DNA from 3 places in the Streptomyces sp. NPDC101194 genome. Region 1 is predicted to be linked to each of the others. Evidence: riboswitches for the same ligand, from Rfam matches in the RefSeq annotation. Region 1 holds a riboswitch; each other region holds the start of a gene.

The links. A riboswitch is a leader RNA that binds a small molecule or an ion and turns the genes downstream of it on or off. The one in region 1 is predicted to bind cyclic di-AMP.
Region 2: it holds a riboswitch for cyclic di-AMP, as region 1 does, so the genes downstream of both, ACIRP2_RS24340 (transglycosylase family protein) here and ACIRP2_RS21995 (transglycosylase SLT domain-containing protein) in region 1, are expected to answer to the same signal.
Region 3: it holds a riboswitch for cyclic di-AMP, as region 1 does, so the genes downstream of both, ACIRP2_RS29230 (C40 family peptidase) here and ACIRP2_RS21995 (transglycosylase SLT domain-containing protein) in region 1, are expected to answer to the same signal.

Annotation. Positions count from the first base shown of each region.
Region 1 covers NZ_JBIWOS010000005.1:515,299-517,555, reverse strand. The annotation lists gene ACIRP2_RS22000 (ABC-F family ATP-binding cassette domain-containing protein) at 1-241, opposite strand, end outside; cyclic di-AMP (ydaO/yuaA leader) riboswitch at 945-1,103, shown strand; gene ACIRP2_RS21995 (transglycosylase SLT domain-containing protein) at 1,108-1,872, shown strand; gene ACIRP2_RS21990 (DUF2461 family protein) at 2,008-2,257, opposite strand, start outside.
Region 2 covers NZ_JBIWOS010000006.1:404,989-407,245, reverse strand. The annotation lists gene eno (phosphopyruvate hydratase) at 1-133, opposite strand, end outside; gene ACIRP2_RS24340 (transglycosylase family protein) at 541-1,290, opposite strand; cyclic di-AMP (ydaO/yuaA leader) riboswitch at 1,294-1,464, opposite strand; gene ACIRP2_RS24335 (transglycosylase family protein) at 1,765-2,257, opposite strand, start outside.
Region 3 covers NZ_JBIWOS010000009.1:164,451-166,707, forward strand. The annotation lists gene ACIRP2_RS29220 (ATP-dependent Clp protease proteolytic subunit) at 1-244, shown strand, start outside; gene ACIRP2_RS29225 (hypothetical protein) at 252-560, shown strand; cyclic di-AMP (ydaO/yuaA leader) riboswitch at 946-1,131, shown strand; gene ACIRP2_RS29230 (C40 family peptidase) at 1,136-1,609, shown strand; gene ACIRP2_RS29235 (ATP-binding protein) at 1,748-2,179, opposite strand.

The DNA of each region.
Region 1 (2,257 bases):
TGATGTTCTGCGGCAGGTAGGCGAGGCTCCCGCCGACCGTCACCGAGCCCCGGGTGGGACGCAGCCGGCCGGCCAGCAGTCGCAGCAGGGTGGACTTGCCCGCGCCATTGGTACCGACGAGCCCGGTACGGCCGCGGCCGATGCTGAGCGAGAGGCCGTCGAGGACGGTCGTGCCGTCCGGCCACTGGAAGGACAGCGCCGAGCAGGTGAGCGAAGCGCTGGGGGCAGTGGGTGTCGCCATGGTGATCCTCGCAGTCGCAAGCGTGGTGAAGGGGGCTTCGTATGCGAGCACCACGCAGCGACCGTGCCGAGAAGGAGGGTGCGGCGGTCCGGAAGGTCGAAGGACGGCTGAGGCACCGAGGTCGCATCCACGCGGGGTCACGGGCAGGGGAAAGCACTGCTACTGCGTGACAGGCGTACGGCGGGAGCCGTACGGCGCGATGTTCGCGAACCTCAGATGCGCAACGTCCACCTCTATCGGAGACAACAGGGCCGCTCGGAACGATAACGAGCCGCAGGACGAAAGGCAAAGCCCCGAGGTGACGGAGCCGTGTCGGACGTGGTCGGGCCGATGCGTGGGTGCGCCGGAGCGAAGAGCCTTCGAGCGAGCGACCCAATGTCACTGTATGACCGATTTGTCAAAAATTAATAACTTCGTCAATAAAGGGGCTTTCTCTACCTACTGCACCATTTGAACACCAAGGGAAATATCCCTTTTGCGGCTTCGTGGTGTGAGTCACGTTCGAGGGGTTCGAAGGTCTCGGCGACCGGCGCGCTTCCCTTCTGTGCAAGGAAATCCGGCTGCGTGGTGTGAGCTGGATTACGGCGAATTCCATTAATCGATCTTGGAATGAAATGTGATCCAGAAATAGGGGCTTGTTCCTTTTGGTGTTTCTCGCCTACGGTCACCGTCAATCCGGACGGAACGCCAAATCCTGCCGCCGTCCGAGAATCCGACCCACTCACGTACGGCAGGAGCGGGGGACCCAGGTAAGCCGCCGGTCCGGTATCCGGAACGGCTCGGGGTGAAGTCGCATTCGCGTGCGGCCGGACATCTCCAGTCCGAACCCGACAGCTCACCTCGCAGGCGACGGAGAGGAATTCAGCATGTCCACAACGGGTAAGCACGGTCGCCGCAAGTCCACTTCGCTGACCCGCGGCTTCATTGTCGCGGCCACCGGCGGAGTCGCCCTCGTACTTCCGCTGGTGGGTGCCGGCTTCGCCTCCGCCGCGCCGGCGCAGGCCGCCACCGCAGCCAAGGCCGTGGCGTCGAAGAGCGCCACCGCCGAGGGAGTTTCCGTACAGAAGGCCGCGCCCGCGACGTATTCCGTGGTCGCCGGCGACACCCTTTCCAAGATCGCAAGAGCGCATTCCCTCAGCGGTGGCTGGCAGAAGCTGTACGCGGACAATCGAAATGTCATCGGTGACAATCCCGGTCTGATTGCCCCGGGTATGACGCTGACTATCGGGGCAGCCGCCCCTGCCGCGACCACCGCGAAGACCGCCGCCGCATCGGCTGCGACCACGTCCGCGGCGAAGCCCGCGACGTACGCGAACAATCTGGACGGCTGGATCAGGGAAGCGCTGGCCGTCATGGCCAAGCACGGAATCCCCGGCAGCTACGACAGCATCCACCGCAACATCATGCGCGAGTCCTCCGGTAACCCGCGGGCCATCAACAACTGGGACTCGAACGCTGCCGCGGGAACGCCCTCCAAGGGCCTTCTGCAGATCATCGACCCGACGTTCCGCGCCTACCACGTGCCCGGCACGTCCATGGACAGCTACGACCCGGTCGCCAACATCACCGCAGCGTGCAACTACGCCGCCGACAAGTACGGTTCGATCGACAACGTCTTCGGCGCGTACTGACGTACAGGGGCACCGAAAGGCGGTTCAGGACCGACGGGTGGCGAGAGGCCGGAGACTTTTCCGGCAACGGACCACCCACCGGTCAGGGGCCGCCTTTCGGCTGTTCGTCGACAAGAGTCGCACGCGGCGTCGATGTCAGGTGGCAGGCCGACGGGAGCCCGGAACGGTCACATGGCGGGCGAGCCAGGACAGCAGGGGTGCCAGTTCCTCCGCCGCCACGAGCACGGAGTCGACCAGCGCCGCCGTGTGCTGTGCGCAGTCCCCGCCGAGGGGGCGGGCGGCGGTGACGGAGCGGTGCCGAAGGAAAGCGGCGCGCGGATGACCGGCGTCGTGACCACGCGGCACGCGCCGCATGACGTCACCGGTGATCTCGTACCCTCGCGCC
Region 2 (2,257 bases), on a different contig from region 1:
CACCGGTGGAGGCGCCGGACGGCACGGCAGCACGGCCCGTGCTGCCGTCGTCGAGGCCAACCTCGACCTCGACCGTGGGGTTCCCCCGGGAGTCGAGGATTTCCCGGGCTACGACGACGTCGATGGACGGCACGAGGCATCTCCTTCTGGGATATGACACTGGTTGTGCAGGGTCACTTTGGCCTTGCGACAAGAGCCTAACCGGCCCGGCCCGCTCAGTCGGACGACCGCCCGTCCCCTGGGACGAAAAAGGACCCAAGAGCGAGCATTACAGGGCAAACAGCCAGAATTTTACTGGCCGGTAACTACAAAAGTTGAACGATCATGCACGTCCCGGGGCCTGCCCGGAGACCTGCCTCGCGCGGGCCCGCCCCTCCCGTTATGACGCGACACCGAGACGACGCGCCCCGCCGGGACGGAGCTGCCGCGCATACAGAGGTGACGCGCCCGCGGAAGCAGGGGGCCACACGGAAACCCCGGCCCGGCGCGTACGGGGGAACGCGCGCCGGGCCGGGGTGCTCAGGGAGGAGAGGTCCCGGACTACTTCGTCAGGTGCAGCTGCTGACCCGGGTAGATCAGGTCGGCGTCCTTGACGATGTCCTTGTTCAGCTCGAACAGGTGCTGCCAGCCGCCCTTGACCTTGTGGTCGGCGGCGATCCTGCTCAGGGAGTCGCCGGAGACGACCTTGTACTCGCCGTCGCCCTTCGCGACCTTCTGACCGGTCGGGGTGGTGACGGTCTTCTTCGACTCGGCCTGCGGGGCGGCGGAGCGGTCCGAGCGGTTGGTGGCGGGGGCCTCGGCGCGCTCGGCCTTCTTCGGCTGCGACTGCCGCTCGGGCGCGGCCGGGGTGCTCTGCCGCGTGGCACCGGAGGCGGTCTTCGAGGAGGAGCCGGTGTCGACACCCGGGTCCACACCGTCGTTGCGCAGGTTGCCGGCGCCGGCGCAGCCCCAGGCGCTCGGGCCCTGCATGGCGAGGAGCTTCTCGGCGGCGGCGATCTGCTGGGCCTTGGTGGCCAGGTCGGCGCGGGGGGCGTACTGCGTACCGCCGGCGGCGGCCCAGCTGGACTGCGAGAACTGCAGACCGCCGTAGTAGCCGTTGCCGGTGTTGATGGACCAGTTGCCACCGGACTCGCACTGCGCGACGGCGTCCCAGGTGGCGACGGAGGCTGCGGAGGCACCGGTCGCACCCATCAGCGGGACGGCGACGGCGGTACCGGCGACACCGGCGAGCGTGGCGACACGGACGGCCTTGGACGGGCGGCGGTGCTTGCCCTTGCTGGAAAACAGCATGGAACTTCTCCTCACCGACGCCTACGAGGTGAGCTGTCGGGTTCGGGCCAAGTGAGTTGCCCGGTCGCACGTCCTAGCGCGCGACTTCACCCCAAGCCGTCCCTGATCCGCTTTTCGACGATCAGGCCGGCGCCTACCTGGGTCCCCCGCTCCTGCCTACGGCGCTTTACGCGTCTGTTCCCTTCGACCGACGGCAGGATTCGGCGTGACGGTCGACGGGGCCCGCGGTGCGAGCGGTTCCGACCGTAAACACAGGCAACCCCCACATTCAAAGATGGACACATCGGACAATCAGCCCTTACTTGCATCTGAGGAACCGTCGTTTTCGCAGGTCGGAGGCGATGCGGAAGCGCAACCCGGACGCGACACGCCAGTTGACGTAAAGAGACCCATGTCTCACTTACGCATAAGCGGACATAGGTCCCTGAACTACCCCGGTTTTTGAGGCTCCATTAGCCGATTTTCAGACCGCTCTCAGTCGGCCTTCACATCGATACGGAGGCTCTGGCCAGGGAGGATGAGGTCCGGGTCGGAGCCGACCGTCCCCTTGTTGGCCTCATAGAGCGCGGGCCAGCCGCCGGGAACCTTCTGTGCATCAGCAATCGCCCAGAGGTTGTCGCCGGAGCGGACGGTGTACGTGCCGTCGGCCGCCGACGCGCCCGCGTGGCGGGCGTCGCCGCCACCGCGGGAGGCATGACGACCCGACTCGCGGTCGACGCCGCCGTTCGCGCCCCGGCTCCCCTCGGGCGCCGGGGCGCCGCGATGCTTGCCGCTCACACCATTGGACGAGTCGGACTTACGGGGAGAATCGGACGCTTCGGGGGACGGATCCGAGGACGGGGCGACCGACCCGGTGGCCGAAGGCTTCGCGGAGTGCCCCTTCTTCGCCGCCGACTTGCCGTGGGCACCCGAGTGGCCGTCGGCCCTGTCCGACGGCGTGGCGGTCTCGGAGGGGGTGGCCGACTCG
Region 3 (2,257 bases), on a different contig from region 1:
CGCGCTCAGCGAGCCGGTGCAGGGCCGGCCTTCCGACCTGGAGATCGAGGCCCTGGAGCTGGAACGGGTCCGCGAAATGCTCATCACACTGCTGGCCCGCCACACCGGCCGTGACGCAGAGCGGATCGCCACCGACATCGAGCGCGATCTCATTCTCGACGCCCCGGGCGCCAAGGCGTACGGCCTGGTGGACCACCTCACACAGAACCGGAAGTCATCGCTCCCCACGTATGGCACGAGGTGAACGCCCGGTGCAGCCGCCACACTTGCCGCAACTGCCCGCACTGACCCGCGCGGAGGGGGAGTTCATCGACCACTACCTCGAAGTCCTCGACCAGTTGGGCCGGATCAATCCGGCCCGTGGCAGCGACACCTACGGCGCGTTGCGCGCCGCGCAGGCACTCGTGTCCCGGGCGGGCGCGCTGCGGGATGCCCTCGCGTCGATGCATGAACGCGGCGAGGCGCAGATCCACACGGGAACCCTGGCACGAGCGCTGCGCGTACTGGACGGGGAGCGGCGGGCCGGACGTGTCACCGTACCCCCCGCTCCGCCGAGTTGATCAGTCTCCACCGGCCCCGGCACCGCCGGGGTCCGGTCGGCTCCCCCACCCCCGCCGACAGCCGGGATTCGGCCAACTCCCGTACACGACACGCCCGGTGGGTACATCGAAATTCCTCGCTCGTTCGGCGTAGGAAGCCCCCCTCACGACGGATATCTCAACTTGCGCTTTTCAGATGACCAGTGAACGGAATCAACGATTCCAGTGCTGGTACGAGACGGGTCCCGGTGAACGACCCCACCCGAGAGTGCGCCGCCTCCACCCGAACGGGTCATTCGTGATGATCCACGCAAATCATCGCTTCCCTTCGGAAATCCGGCAGTCGGTGAGTCAAGATCCCTGGGACGACAAGCCCCCGTCACCGCGACGGGGCGGTCCGGGCGGACGCCGAGTCCTGCCGTCGTCCGGATGTCTGGTCGACAGAAGTGGATCGGCAGGAGTGGAGGACCCGAGCACAACGGGTCGGCCGGATCACCGGTCGATCCTCGGGGTGAAGCCGCCGAGCGCGGCCGGGCAACTTCGCCAGCCCGAACCCGACAGGTCATCCTTCACAGGCGGCTGACGAAGGGTTGCGCATGACTGCGCAGGTTCATGTCCCGTCTCTGCTCGTCCGGGCCGGTACGGCCTCGGTTCTGACTCTCGCCGCCGTCGGCGGCACCGTGCTCGCCCCCGGCGCCACGCCGGAGGCCCAGGCGGCGACTCCCTCGATGAAGGCGCTGAACATCGCCGCGTCGAAGAAGGGGGCGCCGTACCGGTGGGGGGCCACCGGTCCCAACCTCTTCGACTGTTCGGGACTGACGGTCTATTCGTTCAAGAAGGCAGGCAAGCGGCTCCCCCGCACCGCCCAGCAGCAGTACAACAAGACCCGCCATGTCTCGGCCTCGCACAGGAAACGCGGCGACCTGGTCTTCTTCCATTACGGTCGCAGCGTCTACCACGTGGGGATCTACGCCGGCCACGGCAAGATCTGGCACTCGCCGAGGACCGGCGCGGTGGTCCGACTGGAGAAGATCTGGACGAAGCGCGTCTACTACGGGCGGGTCGGCTGACCCGTCCGGCGGATCCTCACCTCCCTCCGGCCCCGACCCGCCGGCGGTGCACCGCCCCGTGCCGCTGATCCGCTCGTCACCGGTGCGGGGCGGTCACCCGACCCGACGCGGCACGCCCTGCGTCGCTCCCGCCCTCGGTCAGCCCTGCACGGGGATGCTCCAGGGAAGCGCGATCCAGACCGTCTTGCCGCCGTCGGCGGTGGGGGTGACGGTGAGCCGGCCGCCGCACTCCTTGGCGAGACAACGGATGATCACCATGCCGCGCCCGTTGTCCTGCTGAACGGCGGCGGGCAGCCTGCGGGGCCAGCGTGGGTGACTGTCCGTCACCCCCAGATAGAGCTGTTCCTCCTGCTCCAGTCTCAGGTCCACGGTGAAGGTGGGCGACTGCCCGAAGGTGTGCTGGACGGCGTTGGTCGCAAGCTCCGAGACGATGAGGCGGATACTGTCGGCGAACTCGGTGTCGACGGTCAGGCCCCATTCGGTGAGCACCCGGACCACATGCTTCCGGGCCGCCGAAACCGAGGCCGGATCGCTCGGCAGAGTGACGCTTGCTTCTTGATGGTCTGCCATGGCGAGCCGTCCCTTTCCCACCCGGACCGACGCTGGATCGGCCCCGGTTGCGCTTCGCGCCAGATTGCCATCGATGCT